2 regions of the Leifsonia sp. A12D58 genome follow, and region 2 is predicted to be linked to the other one. Evidence: riboswitches for the same ligand, from Rfam matches in the RefSeq annotation. Region 2 holds a riboswitch; the other holds the start of a gene.
The links. A riboswitch is a leader RNA that binds a small molecule or an ion and turns the genes downstream of it on or off. The one in region 2 is predicted to bind glycine.
Positions count from the first base shown of each region.

Region 1 (14,773 bases), on a different contig from region 2:
GCTCACCAACGGACTGCGCATCATGTCGATCCCCCAGGAGTGGCAGTCGGTGGCGGTTGGCTGCGTCATCCTGCTCGCTGTTTACCTCGACATCCTTCGACGCCGCGGAAACTAGCGCAGCGTCGCTGCCTGGGTCACCACCGCTTCACCCTGCACCTCCACGCACCTCCCACATTTCCATGCAATTTGAGTGATCGAACGAAGGAGTTTGTACCCCATGAACAAGAGACTGATTACAGCGATGGTGGGCATCACAGCCGTTGCCGCCGCCCTCTCCGGCTGTGCAGCGGATTCCGGAACCGCAGGCGCTTCAGGCGATAAGCCGTACATCGCCATCGTGTCGAAGGGCTTCCAGCACCAGTTCTGGCAGGCAGTCAAGCAGGGTGCCGAGCAGGCTGCTGAAGAGTTCGACGTCACCATCAGCTTCGAAGGTCCAGACACCGAAGCGGATGTCGACCAGCAGATCCAGATGCTGCAGACGGCACTCGACAAGCAGCCAGCAGCCATCGGCTTCGCTGCACTCGACAGTCAGGCTGCAGGCCCGCTGCTGCAGCAGGCGAAGGACTCCAACATCCCGGTGATCGCCTTCGACTCCGGCGTCGACAGCGACATCCCCGTCACCACTGCATCGACCGATAACAAGGCAGCGGCGGCCGAAGCGGCCAAGCAGATGGCCGACCTGATCGGCCACGAGGGCCAGGTCGCACTCGTTGTGCACGATCAGACTTCAGTCACCGGTGTTGACCGTCGCGACGGCTTCGTCGAATACATGGAGAAGAACGAGCCGAAGATCGAGATCGTTGACGTGCAGTACGGCGCAGGAGACCAGGCCAAGTCGGCTGACCTCGCCAAGGCGATCATCGCCTCCAACCCGGGCCTCAAGGGCATCTACGGAAGCAACGAGGGTTCGGCCATCGGCGTCGTGCAGGCGGTCAAGGAACTCGACCTCACCGGCAAGCTCACCATCGTCGGCTTCGACTCGGGCAAGGCCCAGATCGACGCGATCAACGACGGTCTGATGGCCGGCGCGATCACGCAGAACCCGGTCGGCATCGGCTACGAAACCGTCAAGGCAGCAGTCGCAGCGATCAACGGCGAGAAGGTCGCAAAGACCATCGACACGGGCTTCTTCTGGTACGACAAGACCAACATTGACAGCGACAAGATCAAGGCTGTCATCTACGAATAATCAGCAGCCGCATAACGAAGCGCCGGGATCGATATCGATCCCGGCGCTTTCGTGTTGGTGCAGTTGGTCGGCCAGCGCCCTACGCGGATGCCCGTGCGGCGTCGCGCAGCCACTGCTCGACACCGGAGATGTGCACTGTCGTGAGCGCCTGAGCCAAGCCGGCGTCCCCGCGCTCCAGCGCATCCACTATTGCCTTGTGCTCATCGAGTGTGCGCTCGACCGAGTTTGCCTGAGTGAGACCGCGCCAGATGCGTGCCCGCACTGTATTGCTCGACAGCGAATCAATCAGGCTCGACAGGTATGAGTTGCCTGAGGTGGCGACGATCGCGCCATGGAACTCGAGGTCGTGCGCGACGAGGCCTTCGACGCTGGTCTCGTCGTTGACCGATTCGATCTGTGCACGCAGTTTCTGCACATCCTCCGGGGTGACATGGCTTGCGGCCAGCGCCACGGCGGCGGGCTCCAGGATGCGGCGCACCGCAAAGAGTTCGAGGATCGACGAGTCGTCGTGCAGGTCGACGACGAATGACATCGCTTCAAGCAGCAGGCGAGGCTCGAGGCTGGTGACATACGTACCGTCACCGCGTCGCACATCGAGAACACGGATGACCTCGAGGGCCTTGACTGCTTCGCGCATCGAGCTGCGAGAGAGTCCGAGCCGTTCGCTCAATTCCTTTTCGGGAGGCAGCCGGTCCCCAGGGCCGAGTGCGCCGGAGAGGATCATGTCTTTGATCTTGAGGATCGCTTCGTCGGTGACGGCCATGCAAAGATCCTACCTTTGTGGGGCGCCGGCTGGACTCCGTAAAACGGCCATGAACCACCGTCTCGGCCAGGGGAGGCGCGCCTAGCGGATTTGCTCCTGCTTCGACTTGACCGGGATCAGCAGCGCGAGGCCGAGAGCGATGACCACGACGATGCCGAGGATGCCCCAGTACTGCGCGCCACCGAAGGTGACGAACAGCGCGAAGGCCGTCGGGGCCAGGAATGTCGCGGCCTTGCCCGTCGTGGCGTAGAGGCCGAACACCTCGCCCTCGCGCCCGGCAGGGATGACCCTGGCGAGGAACGAACGGCTGGCCGACTGGGCCGGGCCGACGAAGAGGCAGAGCGCGAGGCCGAAGGTCCAGAAGATGATCTGGCCACCGTCGTGCAGGAAGAAGACCGCTGACCCGCAGATGATGAGACCGATGAGCGAGGCGACGATGACCGGCTTCGGGCCGATCTTGTCGTCGAGCAGACCGATCGTGACGGTGGCGACACCGGCAACGACGTTGGCTGCGATGGCGAAGATGATGACCTCGCCGGGGCTGAAGCCGAAGGTGCCAGCGGCCAGAATTCCACCGAATGCGAAGACACCGGCAAGCCCGTCGCGAAACACCGCACTGGCGATCAGGAAGAACACCGTCTGGCGACTTGTCTTCCACAGTGCTGCGATGTCGCGGCCGAGGCGCGCGTATGAGGCGAAGAAGCCGACCTTCGCCCGTGCGACCTTGGCCGGAGCATGGTACTCAGGCACGGCGAGCAGCACAGGCAGTGCGAAGAGACCGAACCAGACAGCAGAGACAAGCATGGCGACGCGCACGTCGAGGCCGTTCTCGCCGGTGACGCCGAACAGGCCGACGTCGGGATGGATGAAGCCGAAGTACACGATGAGCAGCAGCACGATGCCGCCGAAGTAGCCCATCGACCAGCCGAATCCGCTCACCTTGCCGATTGAGCGCGGGGTCGAAACATTCACGAGCATGGCGTTGTAGTTCACCGAGGCGAACTCAAAGAAGACTGTGCCGACCACAAGCAGGAGCAGCCCGAGCCAGAGGAAGCTTGGTGAGGGCTCGACGAAGAACATCAGCGCGGTTGCAGCGACGACGATATAGGTGTTGACGGCGAGCCAGAATTTACGGCGGCCCGAGACATCGGAGCGTTGCCCGGTGATCGGTGCGAGCGCAGCAACGATGAGCCCAGCGCCGGCCAGTGCCCAGCCCAGCTGGCTTGACACATACGCTTCGCCACCGAAAGCTTCGCCGGTGAGATACACGGTGAAAACGAACGTCGTCACGACAGCGTTGAACGCCGCGCCGCCCCAGTCCCAGAGGCTCCACGCCACGATGCGGCCCTTGCGAGCCGTCTGGTTGCTCACGGCGTCAACCTGAGCCGTGTCGACCCCGATTGTGGCCGCTGCGCCGTCCGGCGGAGTCAGGTGGGCCGGCGGGAAGTTGCGGGGCGCATCAGTGCGCTCCGGCTTCGAGTGGTCATTCATGTGATCAGGCTAGTGGCGACAGGTAAACAATGAGGACAGGCGAGCACTGAGTCAACTCAGGTATGGTGTGGACAACTCACAATTTCATACGCCATCGATCCGCTGCGGGAGAGTTCTGCCGCAGTAATCCCGGCAGGCGCCGTAGGAGCAACTCCTCCCCAGGAATCTCTCAGGCCCCTGTACCGCAGCGGGAGGCAACTCTGAAAAGTGGTCAGGCAATTGCCGTGGCCCACCGACGGTGCAAGCGTCGCCCAGCCAGGCCGCACGCGGAAACTCTCAGGTCCGATACAGAGCGGGGAGGAACACACCGACTACTGCGCGCTTGCGCGTCAGGCCTGACATCCGGAGTTCCTCATGACCCCTCACGTACCTCTCTTATCCCGCACGCATATCTGTCGCAGTGCACCCCTCTGTTGCAGCGCACAGAGCTGCGCCGCCGTTGCCCGCGCGCTGGCGCCGTCGTACACCTAAAGAAGGAGGAGACGATGGCTGTTGGAGTATTCGACCTGTTTTCGGTTGGAATCGGACCCTCGAGTTCGCACACTGTTGGACCGATGAGGGCCGCTGCAGTATTCGCCGGCGAACTGGCCACTCTCGGCCACGCCGACAATGCCGCTGGGCTGCGCGTCGACCTCTACGGATCACTGGCCGCCACCGGTCGGGGGCACGGCACAATGACCGCTGTGCTCCTCGGCCTTGAAGGTCGGCATCCAGAACTGATCCTGCCTGACGAGGTGGAGGCATGCCTCGCCAGGATGGCAGCCGATGGCGCGATCGTGCTGGCCGGCATCCGCTCGCTGCCGTATGTCGAGGCCGACATGATCCTGCATCCGCTCACGGTGCTTGCCAGGCACACGAACGGAATGAAATTTGAGGTGACGGATGCCGCCGGTGAGGTGCTGCACCAAGCCACCTTCTTCTCGGTGGGTGGTGGCTTCATCGTGCGTGAGGGCGAGGAACAGACCGCGGCCGAGCAGTTGGCTGCCTCCAAACAGGAGCTTCCGCTGCCGTTCCGCACCGCGGCCGAACTGCTGGCGCACTGCACTAGCGAGGGGCTGAACTTCAGCGGTGTGATGCTGCGCAATGAGCTGGCCACTCGCACTGAATCGGAAGTCGCCTCGGGGCTGCTGCACATCAGGGACGTGATGGAGGAGTGCAAGAACTCAAGCATCGCGCGCAGCGGCACGCTGCCAGGCGGACTGAACGTGCGTCGCCGCGCTCCGGGTTGGTATCAGCGCCTGCTGGTCGAGGACCCCGATCGGGATCCGAAGTACTGGCAGGAGTGGGTCAATCTGGTGGCGCTCGCCGTCAACGAGGAGAACGCATCCGGTGGTCGGGTCGTCACGGCGCCGACGAACGGCGCGGCCGGCATCATCCCCGCTGTCATGTTCTACGCGACGCACTATGCGCCGGGCATGGACACCGCCAGCCAGGAGGTGAAGGACGAAGCTGTCGTGCGGTTCCTGCTCGCGGCAGGTGCTGTCGGAGTCCTTTATAAGGAGCAGGCGTCGATATCCGGCGCAGAGGTCGGCTGCCAGGGCGAGGTCGGTTCTGCATCGTCGATGGCCGCTGCCGGGCTGGCCGAAATACTCGGCGGAACACCCGAGCAGGTCGAGAACGCGGCCGAGATCGCCATGGAGCACAACCTGGGCCTCACCTGCGACCCGATCGGTGGCCTCGTGCAGATCCCGTGCATCGAGCGCAACGCCATCGCGGCCGGCAAGGCAATCAATGCGGCGAAAATGGCGCTCTGGGGCGACGGCACGCACCGCGTGTCGCTCGACGAGGTCATCGTGACGATGCGCGAGACCGGCAAGGACATGAGCTCGAAGTACAAGGAGACCGCGCTGGGCGGCCTCGCCGTCAACGTGGTGGAGTGCTGACCGAGTAGCAGCGTGGTGCGGTGTTCTAGCGGCGCGCGCCGAGTGCCCAGCCGGCGCTGAATGTAACGACGGCCAGGCCGACGACGCCCATGAGTAGTCCGGTCTGGCCCTGCGGCGTCGCCAGAAAGTAGACCGGGGTAAAGACTGCCTCGGCGAGTGGTGAATACGCGTACCAGCCGAATGAAGGAGTGCCGCCTGTAGCGGTCACCATCAGCGTGAGACCGACGAGTATCGCAAGCAGGCCGATGCCGCCGAGCGCCATCAACCACGTCAATCGTCGACGGGGTGAGGCAGATTCGGCGGCTGCAGACTCGGAGTCATTCATAGCGTCAGGCTAGCAAGTGGTGTAGCGATGCCCGCGGCAGGTGCGGGGTGGAAGCTAGCCAGAGGGGCCCCGGGCGTGGCGCTCTTAGACCTTCCTGATGCGGCGGTGCACGATTATTGCGGTGAGCCCTGCGATGAGGAGAATGAGTGCTCCGAGCCCCGCCGCGCCGCCGCCGAAACCGGTCGAGGCCAGCTGTGGGTCGACTGCCGCCGGCGCAGCGCTGGGCGTGACGGTCGGGGTCGGGGTCGCGGTTGGCGTAGCCGTGGGCATCGGGGTCGGAGTCGGAGTCGGAGTCGGAGTCGGTGGCGTGACTACCGCGACGGCGGTCCACTGGGCGTAGAGGGTCACGTCACCGGTCACGGCGTTGGCGAAGTTCCACTTCGTGCCGCCGGTCGGGGCCGTGTACCAACCATTGAGAGTGAATCCGGTGCGGGACGACGCGCCAGGCGCGGCGATCGTCGTGCCGTAGTCGGTGGTGCGGGATGCGACGGCGCTGCCGCCCTGTGGGTCGAAGCTGACAATGTGGCGGTCGAGCGTGAACGTCGAGTACAGGGTGAGGTCGCGAGTCAGGACGGTCGTCGGCGTCATGGCCGTGGTGCGCGCGGCATCCGTTGACCAGCTGAAACCGTAGTGCGGGATCGCGGTTAGCGCCGGAAGGCTCAGCTGCGCCGCAGCAAGCGTGCTGGCATATACGCGCATCGGAGCGATCGTCACCGGCGTGTTACCGGGGCCGGTTGTGGTGGTGTCGAAGGTGAGCTCAAAGCTGTTGGCGCCGACGCCGACGGTTGACCCAACGGAGCCGGTACCGATGATCGCTCCGGTGTTATTGATGGCCCCAGCGCCGCTGATGGTGCCATTGTTCACGATGGTGCCGGAGTTCTGTACGGTGGTGCCCGCCGGAATGGTCAAGGCGCTGCCTGGCGTGATCGTCAGGGATCCGCTGTTCGAGAGCGAGCCGAATGCAGCCGTGTTCGAGGCGCCGCCGATCAGGAACGAACCGGGAGCGGATGACGCGGAGACCGTCACCTGCGCGCCGTTGCCGATGGTCAGTGCGCCGCCATCACCAGTGAAGGCACCGCCGCCGATGGCCGTACCCTGCAACCCGCCGTTGGCCGTAACCACGCCTCCTGTGATGGTGACGGTGCCGCCGTTGCCGACGCCGACGCTGCCCTGTCCTCCGCCAATTCCGGAGGCGTAGATTCCTGCCTGTGCGGTGACGGTGCCGCCGGAGATGGTAGTGATCCCGCCGTTGGTTCCGCCGTTGCCACCGCCGATTCCCGCACCTTGGTCTCCGCCAGTTGCAGTGACGTCGCCTCCGCTGATCGTTGTCGTGCCGCCATTGCCGCCGTAGCCGCCGCCGATTCCGGCAGCCGTGGCCCCTCCGTGTGCGGTAACCGTTCCCCCGGTGATTGTGGTGGTTCCTCCCGCGCCCAGGAAGCCGCCGCCGATTCCGGCGCCGCCAGTCCAGAGGGTAATGGCGTCGGTTCCTCCCTGTGCGGTGACGGTTCCGCCGGTGATGGTGACTGTTCCACCATCTTCAAACGGCTGCCCCCCAATTCCGGCTGCATCGTCGCCACCGGTCGCGTCGAGCGAACCGCCGGTTCTACTGTCGCCGATGACCAACTCTGTACCCGCAGGAACTCCGACTCCAGCCAGGTAGGGTGCACCGGCTGCCGACAGGTCCTGCCCGTTCAGGTCGAGCGTCACCGGGTGTCCGGGGACGACGTTCAGGGCGGGGCCCGTTGAAGGAACGTCAATGTCAGCGCCGAGGGTCACCGTTCCGCCCGCGGCAAATGCGGCGACCAGTCCGGCGGCATCGGTGACGGTGGTGGTGGCTGCAGACGCGGCCTGCGCAGGAGCGGCGGTGAGCCCGAACGTGAGCAGTGCTGCAGTGACTGTCACAGTCGCCGCTGTTCGCCCAACGGACGTGCGCTGTGCGCGGGTATGCAGGGGGCGTCGAGCAGCGATCATCGGTGATTTTCCTCCAGGGTTGCGAAGCATGCAGGCACACGATATCGGCGTGGCCCCACGGCGCACTGGCAGGTACTGACCCCAGTTATGGGAGTATACGTAGCGTTTTCCGACTCGGTCTCGCGAAATCGCCGTACGCGGCCTGACCGAGTGCGGTGTGGCAGAAAACGCCAACTGACCGGCTTCTCTGCAAAGTTGAGTCATTCACACTCAACTTTCAGCCGGTCATCTTGACAAGAAAAACCCGGGAATGGAATACTTGAGTCAGCAGCGCTCAACTCTTAATGTGCGGCTGCACAAGTTTGAAATACAGCACCACAACCGGAAGCAATTGAAGGAGACGCACATATGTCACGTGCAGTAGGTATCGACCTCGGAACCACCAACTCGGTGGTTGCAGTTCTTGAGGGTGGAGAACCCACCGTCATCGCGAATGCTGAAGGCCTTCGCACCACCCCGTCAGTGGTCGCATTCACCAAGGATGGTGAAGTGCTCGTCGGTGAAACCGCCAAGCGCCAGAACGTCACGAACGTCGACCGTACGATCTCCTCGGTCAAGCGCCACATGGGCACCGACTGGACTGTCGGCATTGACGACAAGAAGTACACCCCGCAGGAGATCTCGGCTCGCATCCTCGCCAAGCTGAAGCGCGACGCTGAGCAGTACCTGGGCGACAAGGTGACGGATGCCGTCATCACCGTCCCCGCATACTTCAACGACGCCGAGCGTCAGGCAACGAAGGAAGCCGGCGAGATCGCTGGCCTCAACGTGCTGCGCATCATCAACGAGCCGACCGCTGCTGCACTGGCATACGGCCTCGACAAGGGCAAGGAAGACGAGCTCATCCTGGTCTTCGACCTCGGTGGTGGAACCTTCGACGTCTCGCTCCTCGAAGTGGGCAAGGACGACGACTTCTCGACAATTCAGGTTCGCGCCACCTCCGGTGACAACCGCCTCGGTGGAGACGACTGGGACCAGCGCATCGTTGACTACTTGATCAAGAAGTTCAAGGAGACCACCGGTGTCGACGTCTCGAACGACAAGATCGCCAAGCAGCGCCTGAAGGAAGCGGCTGAGCAGGCCAAGAAAGAGCTCTCCAGCAGCATGTCGACCAGCATCCAGCTGCCGTACCTGTCGCTCACCGAGAACGGTCCAGCCAACCTCGACGAGACGCTGACGCGTGCACAGTTCGAGCAGATGACGCAGGACCTCCTCGACCGCACCAAGAAGCCGTTCCAGGACGTCATCCGCGAGGCCGGCGTCAAGGTCAGCGACATTGCACACGTCGTGCTCGTCGGTGGATCAACCCGTATGCCCGCTGTGTCCGAGCTCGTGAAGCAGGAGACCGGCGGACAGGAGCCCAACAAGGGCGTCAACCCTGATGAGGTCGTCGCCGTCGGCGCCGCACTCCAGGCCGGCGTGCTGAAGGGTGAGCGCAAGGACGTTCTGCTCATCGACGTCACCCCGCTGTCTCTCGGTATCGAGACCAAGGGTGGCATCATGACCAAGCTCATCGAGCGCAACACGGCCATCCCGACCAAGCGCAGCGAGACCTTCACCACAGCGGATGACAACCAGCCGTCTGTTGCGATCCAGGTGTTCCAGGGCGAGCGCGAGTTCACCCGCGACAACAAGAACCTCGGAACGTTCGAGCTGACCGGTATCGCACCGGCTCCGCGCGGTATCCCGCAGATCGAGGTCACCTTCGACCTCGACGCCAACGGCATCGTGCACGTGTCCGCCAAGGACAAGGGCACAGGCAAGGAGCAGTCGATGACCATCACCGGCGGTTCGTCGCTGGCGAAGGAAGACATCGAGCGCATGGTGCGCGAGGGTGAAGAGCACGCTGCAGAAGACAAGCGCCGCCGTGAGGCCGCTGAGGTCCGCAACGGTGCAGAGCAGCTCGCGTACTCGATCGACAAGCTGATCAAGGACAACGAAGACAAGCTGCCTGAAGACGTCAAGTCCGAGGTTCAGGCTGACGTCGACGCCCTCAAGTCGGCACTCGCCGGTGAAGACGACGACGCAGTGAAGACCGCCTTCGACAAGCTGAACGAGAGCCAGGGCAAGCTCGGCGAAGCAATCTACGCTTCAAGCCAGGCTGAGGCCTCTGCTCCCGCCGGCGACGCAGGCGAGCAGCCGACAGACGCAGCGTCTGACGAAGACGTTGTTGACGCCGAGGTTGTCGAAGACGAAGACGAAGCGAAGAAATAATGGCTGACGACATCCGTCCAGAAGATGAGCCAGTAGCCGAAGGGGCACCAGAGTCTGGTGCCCCCGGGGCCGCGGGCGAGACTGCTGCCGCAGATGCTGCCGCCGCCGATGCAACGGCCGATGGGATTGAGGAGGACGAGCTGACCGTGCAGGACATCCTGGATGCTGCAGATCGCGAAGCCTCAGACCCGTCGAACGAGCACCTGGCAGATCTCAAGCGCATCACCGCCGAGTATGCGAACTATCGCAAGCGCACCGAAGCCAACCGCGAGGTTGAGCGGGAGCGCGTCGTCGGCGATGTCGTCAAGGTTCTGCTGCCCGTGCTTGACGACCTGCACCGTGCTGAGAAGCACGGCGACCTCGAGGGCGACTCGGCATTTGCCACCATCGCCGCGAAGTTGCGCAGCAGCGTCGAGAAGCTGGGGCTGACCCCGTTCGGTGAGGTGGGAGAAGATTTCGATCCCACCATCCACGAGGCGATTTTCCAGCAGCCAAGCGCCGACGTCACCACCGAGACCGTTGCGGATGTTGCTGAGACGGGTTACCGCCTCGGCTCCACCCTGCTGCGAGCGGCCAAGGTCGTGGTCCGGGTACCGAGCGATGGCTAGCCAGGACTGGTTCGACAAAGACTTCTACAAGGTCCTCGGGGTGTCGAAAGACATCACGCCGGCCGAGTTGAAGAAGGTCTACCGCAAGCTCGCACGTAAGTATCACCCGGACTCAAACCCGGGGGATGCCGCAGCCGAAGCGAAGTTCAAGGAGATCAGCGAGGCCCACTCGGTGCTTTCCGATCCTGAACAACGCAAGGAATACGACGCGGTTCGCGCCATGGGCAGTGGAGCACGCTTCACTGCCCCTGGCGGCGGCGGCGGGCAGCAGGGTGGCTTCGACGACGTCTTTGGCGGCATGTTCGGCGGGGGTGGCCGGCAGCAGCAGAGCTACTCCTTCCAGCAGGGTGGCTTCGATGACATCCTTGGTGGCATGTTCGGTGGGGGCAATCCCGGCTTCGGAAACGCCAGCGGCGGTTTCCGCGGCTATGGCGGGCCGACCCGCGGGCGCGACGTTGTCGCATCCGCTACCGTCGACTTCATCACCGCTACTCAAGGCGACACGATCACTCTGCAGACGCAGGATGGTCACCCGATCAAGGTCAAGATTCCGGCGGGCGTTGCCAACGGGCAGAAGATCAAACTGCGCGGCAAAGGTCAGCCCAGCCCGGACGGCGGAGAAAGCGGAGACATCATTTTGACTGTCAATGTGCGCAAGCACCCCGTTTTCGAGCGTGATGGGTTGAACCTGCGCGTAACGGTTCCGGTGACATTCGCTGAGGCAACTCTCGGTGCCACTATCGAAGTACCCACCCTCGGCGGGAGCCCCGTGAAACTGCGGGTTGCTCCCGGCACGCCGAGCGGGCGCGTACTGCGGGTCAAGGGTCGCGGCGTCAGCACCTCGAAGGGCACGGGAGACCTGCTCGCCGAGGTGCAGGTAGCTGTGCCATCTCATCTCTCGAAAGAGGCCGAAGAGAAGCTCGCTGAGTTTGTCGATGCCTTGCCGAAGGAGAACCCGCGCGAAGATCTTCTGGCGAGAGCCAGAGGCTAAATATGGATGAGAATTCACCGGTTTTCGTCATCTCGACAGCGGCCGAACTGGCTGGAATGCACCCGCAAACCCTGCGCCAGTACGACCGCATCGGATTGGTGAGCCCCGGTCGCACGCTCGGAAAGTCGCGCAGGTATTCGATGCGCGATGTGGCAAAGCTGCGAGAAATCGCGCAGCTGAGTGGCGAAGGTGTGAGCCTGGAAGGCATCAGGCGCATCCTGAATCTCGAAGACGAGGTGAACCGGCTGCGATCCAGGGTTGGTGAACTCGAAACCGCGCTCGCCGACGAACTGCTGAACCGACCAGGTCGCCGCGTCTTCGCTGCCGGATCGGCCGGTGACGTGATTTCGATGAGGGCAGGCACCAGACTGCGGCGGCAGAACGCCGTTGCCATCTGGCGGCCACTCGAGCACAAGTAGGCCAGCCGCACGTTGAGCTGAATCGCTTCGTCCAGAACGCCCCACACCCCAGGTGTGGGGCGTTCTGTCGTTAAGCGCCGGCTAGTGCTCCAGCGCCCTGATCGCGAGCCAGGCCGCCGTGCGGTCGTCAGGGTCCGACATCGACAGCCCGGTGAGCGTTTCGATCCGCTGGATGCGACTGTTCAGGGTCTGCCGGTGGATGCCGAGCTGCGTGGCGGTGACTCCCCATGACCCGTGTTCGGCGAGGTACACGCGCAGCGTCTGCGTGAGCTCGCCATGAAGACCGGCCCCGTTGCGCAGAGCGTCGAGGGCATCGGCGATGTTCGTGCGGGAATCGTCGTCGAGCCGATCGAGCACGTAGCGCACCGTCGGGAGCGCGCGATAGCGGGCCACAGCCCGACTGTCGGTTACGGCGACATCGTGCGCCTGGCGGGCCTCGGACGCACTGCGGGCGAGCGCGTCGATGCCGGCGCTCGATCCGAACCCACAGCGCAGCGGAACCTGCACGTCGTCGGCGTAACTCTCCACCTGGGCGGCGATCTGCTCGACGCGATCGTCACGAATGAAGGCGAGCACCCGCCCGTTCACCGTCGACATCACATGTATGCAGCCGAGTTCGTCAAACCACCTCGCGACCAGGCGTTCCAGGTCGACCGATTTCGATCGTGAGCTCAGCACGAATGCCGTGAGTGAGTTCTCGTGCACTCCCCACCGGCGCAGCAGTGACACGTTGTCGACAACGTTTCCGGTGAGCAGGCTCGACACCATCACCTCGCGACCGAGGCGCTCAGTGGTCGCATGGTCGTGCGTGCGGAGGATGAGATCGAGCAGGGCGGCGGCCTGCGACGCCAAATCTCGGCTGCGGCTCATCGAGCCCTCGTGAGAGGCAACGACCAGGTAGGCGGTCAAGTCTTCGTTCGAGCCGACCGGATGCACCTGCAGGCCGGGATGGCGCACTCGAACGGGGCGTCGCAGCGCGACCGCCGTCGCATCCTGCACGTGCAACGCGCCTGCGCCGGCGCTCGTGATCGCATGGCCTTGGCTGTCGAGCAGCACTGCCCAGCCGTCGATGCGGTGCGCGAGTTCAGCGATCACCGCGTTGACCCCGCCTCGGCGGGCGACCTGGGTGAGCACCTTGGTGCCGATCGTGACCAGGCGGTCCTCTGCCGCTCGGTCATCGGCCAGCAGCCCGGCGAGCGTGGGCACCAGCACGGCGGCCGATGTGCCTGGGCACAGGATCGCCGTCGCCCCTGCGTCGGTGACGAGGGAGAGAGTGGCAGCTGAGGCGTCAGCGGCGATGATGACTGCCGAGCGGATGATCGTCGAGCGGGGGTCAGCCGGATCGAGCAGCGCCCGCAATTCAGCGGGCGACGCGACGACCAGACTGGCGAAGTTGGGATGCGCGAGAACGGTGAAACTCTCGGCAGGGAGCACCGAATCGACGGAAGTACCCGGACCGACCGAGGTGCCGACGAGGTCGCCACCCAGCACCCGGGCGAAGGAGAGAACGTCACGAGCCATTACGCCAGTGTACGAAATGATGAACACCCCTGAATTTCTCACCATTATTCACAGCGCATCCAGCTCTCACCGACACCTAGCATCGGCGTAACCCGATTTTCGATCTCAGGAGGATTCCATGAAGGCTGTTGTCTTCCGTTCACCAGACCAGCCGCTCGAATACACCGACGTCGAACTCGCCGCCCCGAAGGCCGGCGAAGTGCGGGTCAAGATCGCCGCAGCCGGCGTCTGCCACTCCGACCTGCACGTTAAGCGGGGCGAATGGGATGCCCCCGCGCCGCTCGTGATGGGACACGAAGGTTCTGGCATTGTCGTCGAGCTCGGCGAAGGGGTCACGTCACTCGCGGTCGGCGACCACGTCGTGCTGTCCTGGGTGCCGCCGTGCGGTGAGTGCCGCTACTGCCGTTCGGGGCACGAAGCCCGCTGCCAAAAGGTCGCAACCGTCGTCGCGCCGCACGGCGTGCTCTTCGACGGAACCTCCCGACTGTCCCAGGACGGCGAGAAGGTCCACCACTACCTGGGCGTCTCATCCTTCGCCGAAGAGGTCGTTGTTCCGGCCTCCGGTGCCGTCAAGGTGCGCGACGATGCGCCCCTGGATGTCGTCGCCCTCGTCGGCTGTGCCGTCGCAACGGGCGTCGGCGCCGTGCTCAACACGGCCGCTGTCGAGCCCGGTTCAACCGTCGTTGTGATCGGCTGCGGCGGGGTCGGCCTCAACGTCGTGCAGGGCGCGCGCCTGGCCGGAGCCGAGCGCATCGTCGCCATTGACGTGAACGCTGACAAGACGGCGCTCGCCGCCCAGTTCGGCGCAACAGACAGCATCGATGCGTCGCAGGTCGATGCTGTTGAGGCTCTGTTCGAACTGATTCCGGATGGCGTCGACTACGCCTTCGACGCCATCGGCCGCACCTCCACCACCGAGCAGGCAATCGAGATGCTCGGCCTGGGCGGCGCCGCCGTCATCGTCGGTCTTCCGCCGACCGGAGCCAGGGCTTCATTCGAGCCGCTCGTTCTCGCCGAAGCCGACCAGCGCATCCTGGGCTCCAACTACGGCAGTGTGCGCCCCTCAATCGATATCCCAGCCCTGGTTGACCGTTACATGGACGGCCAGCTGAAGCTCGACCCGTTGGTTTCGGGGCGTCGCCCCCTGGCCGAAGCCGCGCAGGCATTCGAAGACCTCGAATTCGGCGGAGCGTTGCGTACCCTGCTTATTCCCTGACGCCCCCGCGTCATGCACCTCCCTTCCCCACTTTCCCTTACCCCTTTGGAGAGCTCAGCCATGTCATCCCCCATCCGAACGTCACGAGAGGCTGAGTCGGCGCCGCTCGACGCTGGTCTTCGTCGCGGTGTGATGAGCGGGCCTGAACTTGCAGCCCAGGCCATCGCCAACATCGCACCAAC
Region 1 covers NZ_JBLJAT010000004.1:261,295-276,067, forward strand. Annotated here, with positions in the region: gene ACMT3I_RS11980 (ABC transporter permease) at 1-115, shown strand, start outside; gene ACMT3I_RS11985 (ABC transporter substrate-binding protein) at 218-1,189, shown strand; gene ACMT3I_RS11990 (FadR/GntR family transcriptional regulator) at 1,269-1,952, opposite strand; gene ACMT3I_RS11995 (MFS transporter) at 2,034-3,443, opposite strand; glycine riboswitch at 3,539-3,638, shown strand; gene ACMT3I_RS12000 (L-serine ammonia-lyase) at 3,929-5,326, shown strand; gene ACMT3I_RS12005 (hypothetical protein) at 5,352-5,651, opposite strand; gene ACMT3I_RS12010 (InlB B-repeat-containing protein) at 5,736-7,622, opposite strand; gene dnaK (molecular chaperone DnaK) at 7,971-9,836, shown strand; gene ACMT3I_RS12020 (nucleotide exchange factor GrpE) at 9,836-10,444, shown strand; gene ACMT3I_RS12025 (DnaJ C-terminal domain-containing protein) at 10,437-11,435, shown strand; gene ACMT3I_RS12030 (heat shock protein transcriptional repressor HspR) at 11,438-11,854, shown strand; gene ACMT3I_RS12035 (PucR family transcriptional regulator) at 11,936-13,375, opposite strand; gene ACMT3I_RS12040 (alcohol dehydrogenase catalytic domain-containing protein) at 13,494-14,591, shown strand; gene ACMT3I_RS12045 (APC family permease) at 14,652-14,773, shown strand, end outside.
Region 1: it holds a riboswitch for glycine, as region 2 does, so the genes downstream of both, ACMT3I_RS12000 (L-serine ammonia-lyase) here and gcvT (glycine cleavage system aminomethyltransferase GcvT) in region 2, are expected to answer to the same signal.

Region 2 (14,773 bases):
CTTCGCTCTCGGTGGGCTCGACCATCAAAGTGCCTGCGACAGGGAAGCTCATCGTCGGCGCGTGGAAGCCGTAGTCGATGAGGCGCTTGGCCACGTCGTCGACGGTGATTCCGGTTGCCTCGGTGAGCGGGCGCACATCGAGGATGCACTCGTGAGCGACGAGTCCGTTGTCGCCCGCGTAGAGCACCGGGAAGTGCTCAGACAGACGCTTGGCCACGTAGTTCGCCGCGAGCACAGCGGATGCCGTCGCCTTCTTGAGGCCGTCGGCTCCCATCATGCGGATGTACGCCCACGAGATCGGCAGAATGCTCGGGCTGCCGTACGGTGCTGCCGACACGGGTCCGCCGCGGTGCTCAACGGTGTTGCCAGCCTGAGCAGCGTCGAGCAGGTAGTGCTCGCTCGACTGTGCGAGCGGGTGGCCTGGCAGGAACGGCGCGAGGTGTGCCTGTGCTGCGACCGGACCGACGCCGGGGCCGCCACCACCGTGCGGGATGCAGAACGTCTTGTGGAGGTTCAAGTGCGAGACGTCGCCGCCGAAGTCACCGAAACGGGCGAAGCCGAGCAGGGCGTTGAGGTTGGCGCCATCAACGTAAACCTGGCCGCCGGCATCGTGCACGGCCTTCGTGATTGCTGGAACCTCGTGCTCGTAGACACCGTGCGTCGACGGGTACGTGATCATGAGCGCGGCGAGGTTCTCGGCATGCTCAGCAATCTTCGCGCGCAGGTCATCGAGATCGACGTTGCCGAGCTCGTCGCAGGCGACGACGACGACGCGCATGCCGGCCAGCACAGCCGAAGCAGCGTTTGTGCCGTGCGCGCTCGAGGGAATCAGGCAGACGGTACGGTGCGTGTCGCCCTGGGCGAGGTGGTAGCCGCGGATGGCGAGGAGCCCGGCGAGCTCACCCTGGCTGCCCGCGTTCGGCTGCAGTGAGACAGACGCGTAGCCCGTGACATCCGTCAGCCAGGTCTCGAGCTGGTTGACCAGTTCGAGGTAGCCGGCAACGTCATCCTTGGGAGCGAACGGGTGGATGCCACCGAATTCGGGCCAGGTGACGGCTTCCATCTCGGTCGCAGCGTTCAGCTTCATCGTGCAGGAGCCGAGCGGAATCATGCCGCGGTCGAGTGCGTAGTCGTAGTCAGCGAGGCGCTTGAGGTAGCGCATCATGCTTGTCTCTGAGCGGTGAGTGTTGAACACCGCGTGCGTGAGGTACTCGCTGGTGCGAGCCAGGTCTGTCGGCAGGCTGCTTGCCGCGTTTGCCGAAGCAGCGGGGGCAAGCGCGTCGAAGTCGACGGCGCCGAAGGCGTTGCGACCACCGAATGCGCCGACGACCCTGGTGAGGTCTGAACGGGTGGTGGTTTCGTCGACCGACGCTCCGACGGTGTCGGCATCAACGAGGTACAGGTTGATGCCGTCGTTCGCCGCCCGAGCGACGATCTCTGCTGCACGGCCGGGAACCGACACACGTACGGTGTCGAAGTAGCTGTCGTTAATGACGTTCACACCGGATGCCGTCAGCGCGGCGACGAGCTCGCTCGCGCTCTCGTGTACCTCGGTTGCGATCGCCTTCAGGCCGGCCGGACCGTGGTAGACCGCGTACATTCCGGCCATGACGGCCAGAAGCACCTGAGCTGTGCAGATGTTGGATGTCGCCTTATCGCGACGGATGTGCTGCTCGCGCACCTGCAGTGACAGGCGGTATGCGGGGTGGCCTGCTGCGTCGACACTCACACCGACGAGGCGACCGGGAAGCTGACGCTCGAGTCCCTTGCGCACGGCCATGTAGCCGGCGTGCGGGCCACCGAAGCCCATCGGAACACCGAAGCGCTGGCTGGTGCCGACGGCGACATCCGCTCCGAGATCGCCGGGTGACGCGATGAGGGTAAGTGCAAGCAGGTCGGCGGCGACGACGGCGAGGCCACCTTGCGCCTGGGTCGCGGCGATGACGGCCTGCGGGTTCCAGATGCGGCCTGATGCGCCCGGGTACTGGATGAAGATTCCGAAGTGCTCACCCAGCTCGGCGTGAGCATCTGCAACGTTATTCTCGGGGTTGTCAGCGTTGGCCTCGACCAATGCCGCGAGGTCGACCTCGACGAGTTCGATGCCGACGGCATCCGCTCGATTGGCCAGCAGTGCCTTGGTCTGCGGCAGTGCGTCGGCGTCGACGATGAAACGGTTCGAGGTGAGCTTGGATGCGCGCCTGGTGAGCATCATGCCCTCAACGACCGCTGTGCCCTCATCGAGCATCGAAGCGTTGGCCGTTGCGAGTCCGGTGAGGTCGGTGATCATCGTCTGGAAGTTGATCAGCGCCTCAAGCCGGCCCTGCGAGATCTCGGGCTGGTACGGCGTGTATGCCGTGTACCAGCTCGGGTTCTCGAGCACGTTGCGCTTGATCACGGCCGGCGTAATGGTGTCGTAGTAACCGAGACCGATCATCGAGCGCTTCACCGTGTTGCGACCGGCAAGCGCGCGAAGTTCGGTGATCGCCTCACGCTCGGTCGCTGCGGGCGGCAGCGTGCTGTCTCCCTCGACGCGGAACTGGTCGACGTGGATCGACGCGGGGACGGCAGCATCGACGAGTGACTCGACCGAGTCATAGCCGAGTACCGCGAGCATCTGTGATTGGGCGTCGGAATCCGTACCGATGTGACGTCCTGCAAAAGCCTGAGACATGAGTGAACTGAACCTGCGCGTTCCTGGTGTCGAACCTGTTGTGAGGGTGATGGATGCTTGCGGCTGGTGTTACTCGCCGACGAGCGCGGTGTACTCGTCGTAGCTGAGCAGCGTCGGCAGCTCGGTGAACGACACCTTGATGAGCCAGCCTTCGCCGAAGGGGTCGCTGTTGACGAGCTCGGGGTTACCGACGACTGCATCGTTGATCTCGGTGACCGTGCCGTTGACGGGAGCGAAAAGTTCGCCGACCGACTTGGTGGATTCGATCTCGCCGACGACGGTTCCGCTGGTGACGCCTGCACCGACCGTGGGCAGCTCGACGAAGACGACATCTCCGAGCTTGTCTGCCGCATAGGCAGTGATGCCAACGGTGGCGACGTCACCATCGATGCGCAGCCACTCGTGCTCTGCTGTGTACTTGAGTTCGGTCTTGTCAGTCATAGTTTCCTCTGCGGGGTGGGTGTGAGCGTGAGTGAGTGCGCGAATTACTTCTGGCGCTTGTAGAACGGGAGCTTCGTGACGGATGCCGGGATGCGGGTTCCGCGCACGTCGACGAAGAGTTCGGTGCCGATCTCGGCCAGGTCGGGGTTGACGTAGGCCATCATGACCGGATGCCCGAGTGTCGGCGAGAGCGCACCGCTGGTGATGATGCCGACGGGCTCAGTGGATGTTGCTGCGTCTGCCGTATCAGCGGCTACTGGGTCTGCGCTGGCGAAGACTGCATAGTCGGCGCGACCGGCGCGCTTACCCGTTGACACGAGGCCGACGAGCACTCGGGCATCCGCTGCCGGACCGGTTTCACTCGCTGCTCGACCGACGAAGTCGCTCTCCTTGGCCAGGGCGACGACGCGGCCGAGGCCGGCCTGGGCGGGGTACGTGTCGAGGCCGAGTTCGTGGCCGTACAGCGGCATACCGGCTTCGAGTCGAAGCGTGTCGCGGCTGGCGAGTCCGGCGGGTACGAGGTCGTGCGCAGTGCCGGCGACGACGATGGCGTCCCAGAGCGAGGCAGCGGCATCCGCCTGGATGTAGAGCTCGAAGCCGTCTTCGCCGGTGTAGCCGGTCCGGGCGACGAGCACGGGAAGTCCGGTGAAGGTTGCGGGAGTCGACCAGTAGTACTTGAGCTCGGAGAGCGGAATGCCGAAATCGGTGAGGCGGGCTGTGGCCTCGAGGATGGCGCGGGAGTTCGGTCCTTGTACGGCGATCAGCGCAACATCGTCGCTCTGGTCGGTGACGCTCACCTCGAAGCCGGCTGCGCGAGCGATCAGCGCCTCGGCGGCGGGGAAGCGGTTGCCGGCATTAGCGACAACGAGGAACCTGTCATCCGCCAGACGGTAGACGACGAGGTCGTCGACGATGCCGCCGGCCTCGTTCAGCAGCAGGCTGTACTTGGCCTGGCCGAGTGCGACCGCCGAGATCTTGCCGGCGAGGGCGTAGTCGAGGTAGGCGGCGGCATCCGGGCCCTCGACCATGATCTCTGCCATGTGTGACAGATCGAAGAGGCCGGCTGAGGTGCGCACGGCGTGGTGCTCGGCGAGGTCGCTGGTGTAACGCACCGGCATCTGCCAGCCGGCGAAGTCGGTGAAGCTGGCGCCTGCGGCCACGTGGGCGTCGTTCAGTGGCGAGAGGCGCTGCGCGTCTGGTGCGACAGCGTCAGGTGCGACAGCGTCAGGTGCGACAGCGTCAGGTGCGACAGTTGTTTTTTCGGATGCCGAGGTCATGAGTTCTCCGGGACGTCGCCCGACGATGCCGGCGGGCGAGATTCGCCGAGGCTCGATCGAGCCCCGTGGGAACTCCCCCTCTGTCATCCGGCCTGAGAGCTTCGTCCGACCAGAAGGTCGTGACTTTCACCGTGGGCGGGATCTCGATGTGTTCACAAGATCCACTTTTCAGAGTGGCCAGTTCAATGCGGTACACGTACCTGAGAGATTATCGGGGAGGATTGCTCCTTCGGTGCCAGCTTTGATGACGCTACTGGCTCTTCCGCATCGACCTATTGGCCCTATATTCACTTGTCTGCAGCCAGCCTAGCGCCACCGGACTCGGTTCGTTCGACACCCGGATGCATCGCTCAGGGATTGTCTTCCAGCCCTCGCCGCCAGCAGACAGCGTGGTTAGCCTTCGGAGCATGACCGATGCGACTCCCCTGCTGATTCCAGCCGGTACCGTGTTCACTCCGGACGACCTCACCTTCTACCAAGATCGAGATTCTCGCAGCCTCGATGAAGCGATAAGCACGGCCGATGTGCTCGTCAGCTGCCCGCACTCCGGCGCCGCGATTCCCGCCGAGCTCGCCCGCTTTCTTGCACCGGAGTTCACCAGGCGGTTGCAGTTCGACTTCAGCGATCAGTCGACAAGTCCCATCGTGCGGCGCTGGGCCGAGATCGATCCGCGCATCGTCTATGTGGAGAACCCGCATCCCCGCATGATCAGAGATCCGAACCGCGAGAAGCCCGCCGACCTGCGGGCAACGCTCGGCGAAGCGTTCGCGCGGGTCGAGGCCGTCGGCCGCGGAGTCCGCACCGACCTCAGCGGCGTCGACGCCGTGCGACCCGTCACCTTTTCGTTCTACCCGCTGCTGAAAATCCCGCACTCCGAGGCTGAACTGAACGACCTAGCCGATACATTCACCGAAGTCGCGACCCATGGACTCGGCGTGTACGAGAGCACCAGGGATGCGCTCATCGAGCGCTTTGTCGAGGCGAAACTGGGGGCTGCAGCCGACAAAGGCGCGGCGCTCTCTGGCACCACGACGTTCACCACGCTCTCGTTCCACGACACCATGAACCACACGACGACACCGGATGGCGCGGTGAACGTTGACAGGCCGGAGGCCGACAGGCTCCCTCGCGTCGTCGCTCTGTCAAACCGCGGCGACGCGGACGGTGACCCGCGTGTGGACGCGGCCGGAGTCGCGCAACCGGTGACGATGCAGCCCGACCGCATCCGCTCACTCGCCGATGCGCATCGCGCTGGTTTCGCTGTTGACCTGCCCGATGACGTCGCGTTGAACAAGCCGTATCTCGGTAGCTACGAGATCATCAAGGCCGGTGCACGCTTCAGGGAGTTGCAACCGCAGGCGGACGCTGTCGGGCTGATTCTCGCTGCTGTGCAGGCCGAATTTCTGCGCGAATTTTTGCTGGGAGAGGCGAACGCCGCAACGCTGATGAAACCGGGTAGCGGATGGGTCACGCCAGACGCTGAGCACGTCGATCGCATAGCTCACGCGTGCAAGGCATCGTGGGATCTGTTTCGCGACGCAGCTGCGTAGAGCGTCGGAGCCTGGACCACTGCTAGAACGGCGGAGGCATCTGCTCTGTCACCGGCGTGGGCTCGGGCGTGGGCTCGGGCGTGGACCTCGTCTTCGCCTTCGCCTGGATCTCAGGAAATTCGATCTGATTGGCCGGCTCGGTGCTGTACCTTCGGCCGGTTGGTGATGTCCAGTGCAGGGTGCCGTCACCGGATGGATCTTGGGTGACTTTCCATCCTGTTTCGTGTTTGTCTGTGTGGTGTTTGGGGCAGAGATGGGCGAGATTGCCCAGACTGGTTTCGCCTTCTTCACCGTTTTCATTGAAAGCCACCGTGTGGTCGATGTCGCAGGTTCTCGCTGACCGGTTGCAGCCGGGATCTCGGCAGGTTTCATCGCGCAGCTGCAGCACCCGACGCAGATCGGACGGGGCCTTGTATTTGTCTCGTCCGACCGAGAGCCAGGCGCCGGTCTCGGGGTGAGTGAGGATGCGGATGAAACTCGTCGCGTTACCAACCAGTTTGCGGGCGGAATCCATGTCAATGGGTCCGTAGCCCTCGAGGGTGGCGGGTTCCTCGCTCTGGCCCAGCAGGCTGAGCACCGGCACAAGGAAGGCAACATCGGGCTTGATCCCGGACCAGCCGCCGACGCCAGGGCGCCCGCCGGGATCTGACGCGTCGCCGCGGGCGAGGATCAGTTCGGCTGCCACATCGGCCCGCAACTGTGTGAGTGTGCGATCCTCGGTCGGACCCTGCAGGCTCATGCTCACGTCGGTGATCCGGTTGAAGATCGCATAGGCCTGCACCGCAGGCAGGTACAGGGTCAGGTTCGCCATTCCGTCGGCCACCGGGTCAAGGAACATCGCTCGGTCCTCGGCGCACCTTTCGTGCCGGGCTTTGATCGATGACTCATCGAGTCGTTCGCGTGCTTTTCGCACCCGGTCACCGAATTGCGCGGCAGTCAGTTCGACAGCTTTCGGCAGCATCTTCTCTTCAAGAGCCGCCCGGTTCTCGGCGCTCAAGCCAGAGACCTGGTCGATCATGATCGTCGCGTGCCGGTAGCTCATTCGGCCCGACTGCAGCACAGCCAACGTCGCGGGAAGTTCATGCACGAGCACCCGCGAGTACTCGATCAGCGTTTCGGTCGTGCGCTCGGGCAACCGGAGCGCTGCGGCGATCTCGGTGACCAGAATCCGCCGCGCTTTGTGCTGTTGGTCGGCCGTGTCATCCGCTGCCAACGCCAGCGCGTCGACCCGAGCGGCATCGATCGCGACTGCCCGATCACCAGCGTCAGAGGCCAGCCGCGCCTCGGTTTCGACGACCAGATCGAGCCGTTTATCGAAGCGATCTACAAGGGAGTTCATACCCCGTATTCTCCTCGGCACCACCGACATTCCTGCGGGCGGAAACATCCGCTGACCGGCCCTTGTGCATAACTTTCACAGGCGATCTCTGTGGAGGAATCGACACTAAGAAGTGCGCCAGAAAACCAACTAGCCCCAGAGCACTCCGAACAGCGCACCGAACGCTACCGTGACGCCTGCAAGGACGAGGGTCGGCACGAAGAACGAGTGGTCGACCAGCTTGGTTCCGAGCTTGGTACTGCCGCTGGTGTCGAAGTTCGCCGCCGCGATCTGAGAACCGTTAGTGGGCAACAGATAGATTCCGGCGAACGCTCCTGCCCACATCCCAGACAGCAAACCAAGCGGGATACCAGCCGCCAATCCGATCGGCACGATTGTTCGCGTTGCCGTGGATTGGCTGGTGGTCAGCACACAGACAATGAAGACGCCGAGGGCGAAGATCCACGGTACTGCGGTGACCAGATCTCCGATTGTGGATGCGATCTCCTCGGAGTACGCGGCCAGGAACGTGTCGGTGAGCCAGGCGAGACCAAAAAGTGCGATCGCCGAGACCATGCCGGCCCGAAAGACAGTAGCCATCGGAACCTCAGACACCTTCGGGCGGCAGACGATCAAGATGACTGTTCCGGCAACGAACATGACAATCTCGATGATCGCTGTCATCGAGATCGGGTCACCGACGGCGTCGAGTGGACGGATGCCCTTGAAGAGCCCAAACACAACGATCAGGATGACGCCGGCGAAGAAAATAAGTGCCGCATTGCGACCTGACTTGGTTGCGGTGACCTGTACGTGCACCGGGGCGGCGTTTCCGGGTTGACTGCCCGCGGGATCCGAGGCGCCTGAGGAATCCGCACCTGCACCTGCATCCGCACCTGCACCTGCACCTGCACCTGCCCCCGCAGCCGCAGCCGCTGTTGTTACTGCACCTGAGGCATCCGCTGCCATGCGCTGCTGAGCGAACGGCGCCGTGATGAGGCCCGCAGAAATCTTGGCCTGAATCTCGGGGTCGTCGGCGATGTTCTTTCCCAGACGGCGCACCACGAATGAGGTGAGAACGATGCCGACGACGCAGGCAGGGAATGTCACTTTGATGATGTCGATTAGCTCGTAGTCGTACGGATTCACATCGGTCAGCGTGACCATCGCTGCCATGGCGGCCGAAACCGGGCTGCAGGCCAGTGCGATGCCTGTAGCGACGACCGACAGTGACAGCGGGCGGGAGGGGCGGATGTTGTTGCGGTACGAGAGATCCTGGATGACAGGCAGCAGCGGATACAGGATGTTCGAGGTGCCTGCACCGACAGAAAACAGGAACGCAACGAGAGGCGCAACAAGCGTGATCTGCTTCGGATTGCGCTCGATGAGACGTGCCGCGATCGTTACCATCCAGTCGATGCCTCCTGCAACCTGCATCACCGACGAGGCGAGCACCACAGACAGCACGATGAGCAGGGCGTCCACCGGCGGTGAGCCGGGCGGCAGCCTGAAAACGAAGACCAACAGGGCAACGCCTGCGCCACCCCAGAGGCCGAGGCCGACGCCGCTCGATCTGGTGCCCATGACGATGCAGCCCAGAACCACAAGCAGCTCGAGGATGAAGAGTGCGATGTCCATGGCTCCCCCAGATTCTCAAAGCAAGTAGCTCTGTCAGCTTGAAAGCTCGTTTCAGCTATATCTGCAGTGTGCGAGGAGTCGTCAAAGGCGACAAGTCCTCTATGCCCAGCCGAGTTCGTGCAAGCGTTGATCGTCGAGGCCGAAATAGTGGCCGATCTCGTGCACGAGGGTGATGCGCACGCGAGCCCGCAGTTCGTCCAAGGTGTTGCAGTGCTCCTGCATGTTGTTCTTGAACAGGGTGATCCGATCCGGCAGCTCGCCGAAGCCGTACATGCCACGAGTGGTGAGCGGATGCCCGGTGTAGAGACCGTACAACCGTGGACGTTCGCTGGGCGGCTGGTTCGCCACCACGATTCCCACGTTTTGCAGATCGCCAACCATCTCGTCGGGGAGCGAATCGAAGATATCGCCGACCAGTTTCTCGAAGTCCTCGTCCGAAATCTCGACCATGCGGCCATCCTGCCACCGGGACGGCCGGCGGGGCAGGATGCGGCTTACAGTCAGAACCCGCGTAGCCTAGAAGCCGGACCACGACTCGCGTGGCCGCATGAAAGGCTCCCGTGAAGATCAACCAGCTTCGACACTTCGTCGCAGCCGCCGAGGAGCTGCACCTTGCGCGTGCCGCCGACAAGCTCGACATCCCGTTGGCGATGATGAATTCTTCGATCGCCGCGATCGAGGCCGAGATCGGTCAGCCCGTGTTCGTGCGTACCGGCGAGGGAACCAAACTGACCAAAATCGGTACCGTGCTGCTCGAGGACGCCAGGGCAGACATCGCCGCAGCCCCCGCGCCTGTCAAGAAGGCGACCAACGGAGGCGGCAAGGCCAAAGCCTCCAAGGGCAAGGGCAGGGCACCCGCGGTGAAGGGCGAGCCGAAACCGTTCAAGAAACGTCAGGGCCGCTAGGGCCTGCTTTCCCGCGGAGACCGCTGAATCTGCTGAGACAGCTGTATCTATTGAGCGTCTGTTCTGCCCCGAGCCTCAAGCGCTGACACGCACGCTGCGAGCTGTCGGCGCAGCTGCGCCTGCTCGGCGCCGTCAAGGCCCGAGCTCATTGCTTCCTCGACGGATTGGGCCGCAGAGCTGGCCACCTGCAGCTTCGCGCGGCCGGCAGCGGTGAGCTCCACGGGCAGAGTTCGGCCACCCTGCGGGTGCTCCTGGCGAGAAACCAGGCCGTCGCGCTCCAGCGTCTGCAGCAAGACGTTCATCGATTGCCTAGACACAAATGCTGCTCGAGCGAGCTCAGAACCTGACAGCCCCGGTCGCTGCGCAAGGATTTCGAGGCAGGCATACTGCGAGACCGTCAATCCCAACGGCCGCAGCGCGGCATCCATTGCAGAATGAAGCACGCTGTGCGCTTGCTTGAGCAGATATCCGAGCGATGTGCCCAGCTCCACTCCCTTGGCCCCTTGATTCATGTCAACATCTTGACATAGAATCATCATGTCAACATATTGACATCAAACATTGGCATCTACCAAAGGACGCATCATGGCCGTTTTCGGGCCCGACTTCATTTCGCTGCAGGCGAGCGATCTGAATCGCTCAGCAACTTTCTACGAGGGCACCCTGGGACTCGCCCGGGCGGCGCAGAGCCCGCCAGGAGCCGTCGTCTTCGACACCACGCCCATCGCTTTCGCTGTGCGCGCGAGTGTGCCAGGCTTTGACCTCGCAACCGTCCCTCAGCCCGGTGCGGGAGTGGCACTGTGGCTCCGCAGCAGTGACGCCCAGCAACTCCACGATGCGCTTGTCGCCGCGGGGACTCACATCACGGCGCCGCCCGTCGACGGCCCATTCGGCCGAACTTTCAGCTTTGCCGACCCTGACGGCTACGTGGTCACCATCCACGACGCACCGTGAGTCATGTGCAGTGAGGCATGCAGACTGACCTCCGTTAGAGCTCAGTGACCTGCCCGGCCTCCACGCGCCAGTGGCGGTCTGTGTGCACGTTGCCCAGCATCCGTCGGTCGTGGGTGACCAGAAGCAGCGTGCCCTCGTAGGTCTCCAACGCCTGCTCGAGCTGTTCGATGGCCGCCAGATCGAGGTGGTTTGTCGGCTCATCGAGCACGAGCAGGTTGATGCCGCGCGCCTGCAACAGGGCAAGTCCGGCGCGCGTGCGCTCACCGGGCGAGAGTTCATCGACGGGACGATTGACGTGGTCGGCCTTGAGCCCGAACTTAGCCAGCAGAGTGCGCACTTCGCCACTGGCCATATCGGGAACGAGCTCTTCGAAGCTCAGAGCGAGCGGACGGTCACCAGCCAGCAGTGACCTGGCCTGATCGATCTCACCGATTCGCACGCTGCTACCAAGGCTTGCGGTGCCCTCGACCGGTTCAAGCCTGCCGAGCAGTGCGCGCAGCAGCGTCGACTTGCCTGCGCCGTTGGGGCCGGTGATACCGATGCGCTCCCCCGCGTTGATCTGGATCGATACAGGACCGAGCGTGAAACCGCCCTGGCGGAACATTGCATTGCTGAGCGTGGATACAACGGTGCTTGAGCGCGGTGCTGCACCAATGGTGAACTCGAGCTGCCATTCCTTGCGCGGCTCGTCGACCTCGTCGAGCCTGGCGATGCGGCTTTCCATCTGGCGCACTTTCTGCGCCTGCTTCTCGCTGGACTCAGCGGATGCCTTGCGGCGAATCTTGTCGTTGTCTGGCGCCTTCTTCATGGCGTTGCGCACGCCCTGGCTTGACCATTCGCGCTGGGTGCGTGCACGGCCGACCAGGTCGGCCTTCTTCTCGGCGAACTCGTCGTACTTCTCTCGTTTGTGGCGCCGGTCGGTCTCGCGCTCCTCGAGGTAGGAGTCGTATCCGCCGCCGAACACCCGGTTGGACCCCTGGGCCAGGTCAAGCTCAAGCACACGCGTGACGCAGCGCGCCAAGAACTCGCGATCGTGACTGACGAGCACAACGCCGCCACGCAGCCCCTGCACGAATGACTCGAGCCTTTCGAGGCCGTCGAGGTCGAGGTCGTTGGTCGGTTCATCGAGCAACACGATGTCGAACCGGGACAGCAGCAGTGCGGCCAGCCCGACGCGGGCCGCCTGACCACCGGAAAGCGACGTCATCAGTGAGTCTTGCGAGACGGATGACGCTGAGCCGCCCGGGATTGCAGAGCCGCCCGACAGAGTCAGGCCGAGGTCCGCCAACACAATCGGCAGGCGTTCGTCGAGGTCAGCTGCGCCGCTCGCGAGCCAACGGTCAAGGGCGGCGGAGTAGACATCCGCTGGGTCCTTGCCGTCGGGTCGCGGTGTCGGGTTGAGGTCACCAAGTGCGGCTGCCGCATCGTCCATCTCGCGGGTCGCCTCGGCGCAACCGGTGCGGCGGGCGATGTAGTCGGCGATGGTCTCGCCGGGAATCCGCTCGTGTTCCTGCGGCAGCCAGCCGATGAAGGCATCCGCTGGCGAGAGGGTGACGGTGCCGGCCTGGGGCTGTTCGACGCCGGCGAGGATCTTGAGCAATGTCGATTTGCCCGCACCGTTGACGCCGACGACCCCGATCACGTCGCCGGGAGCGACAGTCAGGTTGAGCGAATCGAAGAGTGTGCGGTGGGCATAGCCGCCGGCCAGGCCCTGGGCTACGAGTGTTGCGGTCATCCCTCAATCGTCTCATTGGGTGGCTGGTCGCCGTGCCGAGCTCTTGGGTCGCCCATTTTGGCTCCTGCTCGCGCGCCGCGACCAGCGAAAATGGGCGAGCCGCGTTCTCAGGATCGCAACGCCGCCACCGCCTCGATCTCGACCAATTGGTCGTCGTAGCCAAGCACCGTGACGCCGAGCAGCGTGCTCGGCACATCATGGTCACCGAATGCCGCTCTCACCACGTCCCAGCTGGTGACCAGGTCGGCCCGAACATTGGAGGCGACGAGCACTCGGGTGCTGATGACATCCGCGATGCCAGCACCTGCTGCGGCCAGCGCGACGACCAGATTCTCCATAGCCTTCGCTGCCTGCACAGCGTAATCGCCGACACCGGCCGTCGATCCATCGACATTCAGCGGACACGCGCCTGCGAGATACACAATCCGCGCTTCGGCGGGCGCTGTCGCCGCGTACGCGTACTGAGCTCGGTCTGACAGTTCGGGTGAGCGGATGAGAGTCACCACGCTCGCGGCACGTTCGGCCGTACCGTCGAAGAGAGTAGAACCTGTCATGCGCTGCACGCTGCCTTAAACATGGCCAGAGCATAGCCGAGCGTTCCCCCGCGGGCCACGCGGGCCACGCGGGACGCTAGAGCGGCTTCGCCATCTGCACGTTGAGCTTTCCGGGATCCAACTCATACGGAAGCGCGTCACCGGTGAGGGCGTAGCCGCGCTTCTCGTAGTACGCACGGGCGCGCTCGTTGTCTTCGTGCACGTGCAGGGTGAGAACGTCGCTCCTGGTGCGGGCCCAGTCCTCAACGGCCGACAGCAACGCATCCGTCACTCCCGCATCCGCGCCCCGGTGGTCAGGCGTGACGTACACCCCGACGAGTATCGGCTCACCCGGCGGCACCGTATAAGCACCCATGCCGCCAATCCAGCGACCGGACTCATCGATTGCGGCGAGCGCGATGCCGTGCTCAGCGGTTCCGCGAGCGCCACGCATCCGCCACTCGGTTTCGTCATGCCCGAGCGCATCGTTACGCGTTTCACCGAAGGCGATGGGCGTGTCGGCCAGCATCTCGAGCCGGAGCGTCCTGACGTCTTGCCAGTCGTCTTCTGTGGTGCGGCGGATCTCGAAAAGTGGAGTGCTCATCGCTCGATACTAGCGAGGCGGCGCCTGCAGGAATCGCACCATGTTGCCCGACGGATCGCGAAATGCACAGTCACGGGGGCCCCACGCCTGGTCAGTCGGCTCCTGCAGAACTTCGGCTCCTGCTGCCCGAACCTTTTCGAACATGGCGTCGACGTCGTCGGTGCGGAAGACGATGATCGGCAGCGCCCCTTTGACGAGAAGTTCCTGCATCGCATCGCCGTCAGCGGGCGACCTGCCGGCGTGTGGCTCAGAGAGCACGATTTCTACATCGGGCTGCGTGGGGCTGCCGAGCGTGACCCAGCGATAGGGGCCGGATGCGACGTCGTTGTGCACCTCGAGACCGAGCGCATCACGATAGAACGCGAGCGATTCATCGACGTCGTTGACGGTTACTTGTGAGTATTGGAGTGCGATAGTCATGACTGCAACGCTAGGCAACGCCGGCGTCAACCGCTTCTCGAATCCTGCTCGATTCACCGTGCCCGTGCCCGTTCACGCGCGTCCTGCTCGGTCTGGTGTGGGCTTTCGCCACGCAGGCGGGCATAGCCGTCACCGCGCCATGCTCCCTGAGACGGTACGAGCTCGGCGTCTCCCCCACGAGTTCGGTGAATCGCGAGCTGAAGGAGCCGAGCGACGTGCTGCCGACAGCCATGCACGCATCGGTCACGCTCATCCCCGCACGCAGCAGCACCATCGCGCGCTCTATCCGACGGGTCATCAGGTAGCCATAGGGCGTCTCGCCATACGCAGCCTTGAATTGCCGCGAGAAATGAGCGGGCGACATGAGCGCCCGCGCCGCCATCGTCGGCACATCGAGCGGATGCGCGTACTCCCGATCGATCAGGTCACGCGCCCTCCGTAGGTGCGCCAGATTCGCAAGCTCCTGCGGCGTCATATTTCGAGGCTACACCCGCAGTTCTCTTCAGCGCGTGGCCTGAAACCGACGCCTCGATCGACACCGGGTTAGCGACGCTGGGAGCGACGTCGTGAGCTACGCAGGGAGTGCGAGCGTATTGTGGATTGCGAGAACGGGCAGCGGTAGACCCCGAAGCGCGGTCTTGATACGGCTAACACGTATCCACATTTATATACGTTTGCATAAAAAGGAGATGCCCCATGAAGGCATGGCAGTTCACCGGTACAGACA
Region 2 covers NZ_JBLJAT010000001.1:553,732-568,504, reverse strand. Annotated here, with positions in the region: gene gcvP (aminomethyl-transferring glycine dehydrogenase) at 1-2,671, opposite strand, end outside; gene gcvH (glycine cleavage system protein GcvH) at 2,741-3,112, opposite strand; gene gcvT (glycine cleavage system aminomethyltransferase GcvT) at 3,157-4,389, opposite strand; glycine riboswitch at 4,568-4,664, opposite strand; gene ACMT3I_RS02735 (N-formylglutamate amidohydrolase) at 4,797-5,939, shown strand; gene ACMT3I_RS02730 (DUF222 domain-containing protein) at 5,962-7,278, opposite strand; gene ACMT3I_RS02725 (anaerobic C4-dicarboxylate transporter family protein) at 7,408-8,895, opposite strand; gene ACMT3I_RS02720 (metallopeptidase family protein) at 8,995-9,345, opposite strand; gene ACMT3I_RS02715 (LysR family transcriptional regulator) at 9,456-9,800, shown strand; gene ACMT3I_RS02710 (MarR family winged helix-turn-helix transcriptional regulator) at 9,848-10,312, opposite strand; gene ACMT3I_RS02705 (VOC family protein) at 10,386-10,754, shown strand; gene ACMT3I_RS02700 (ABC-F family ATP-binding cassette domain-containing protein) at 10,789-12,489, opposite strand; gene ACMT3I_RS02695 (RidA family protein) at 12,597-13,043, opposite strand; gene ACMT3I_RS02690 (GNAT family N-acetyltransferase) at 13,120-13,626, opposite strand; gene ACMT3I_RS02685 (VOC family protein) at 13,636-14,046, opposite strand; gene ACMT3I_RS02680 (helix-turn-helix transcriptional regulator) at 14,057-14,521, opposite strand; gene ACMT3I_RS02675 (zinc-binding dehydrogenase) at 14,743-14,773, shown strand, end outside.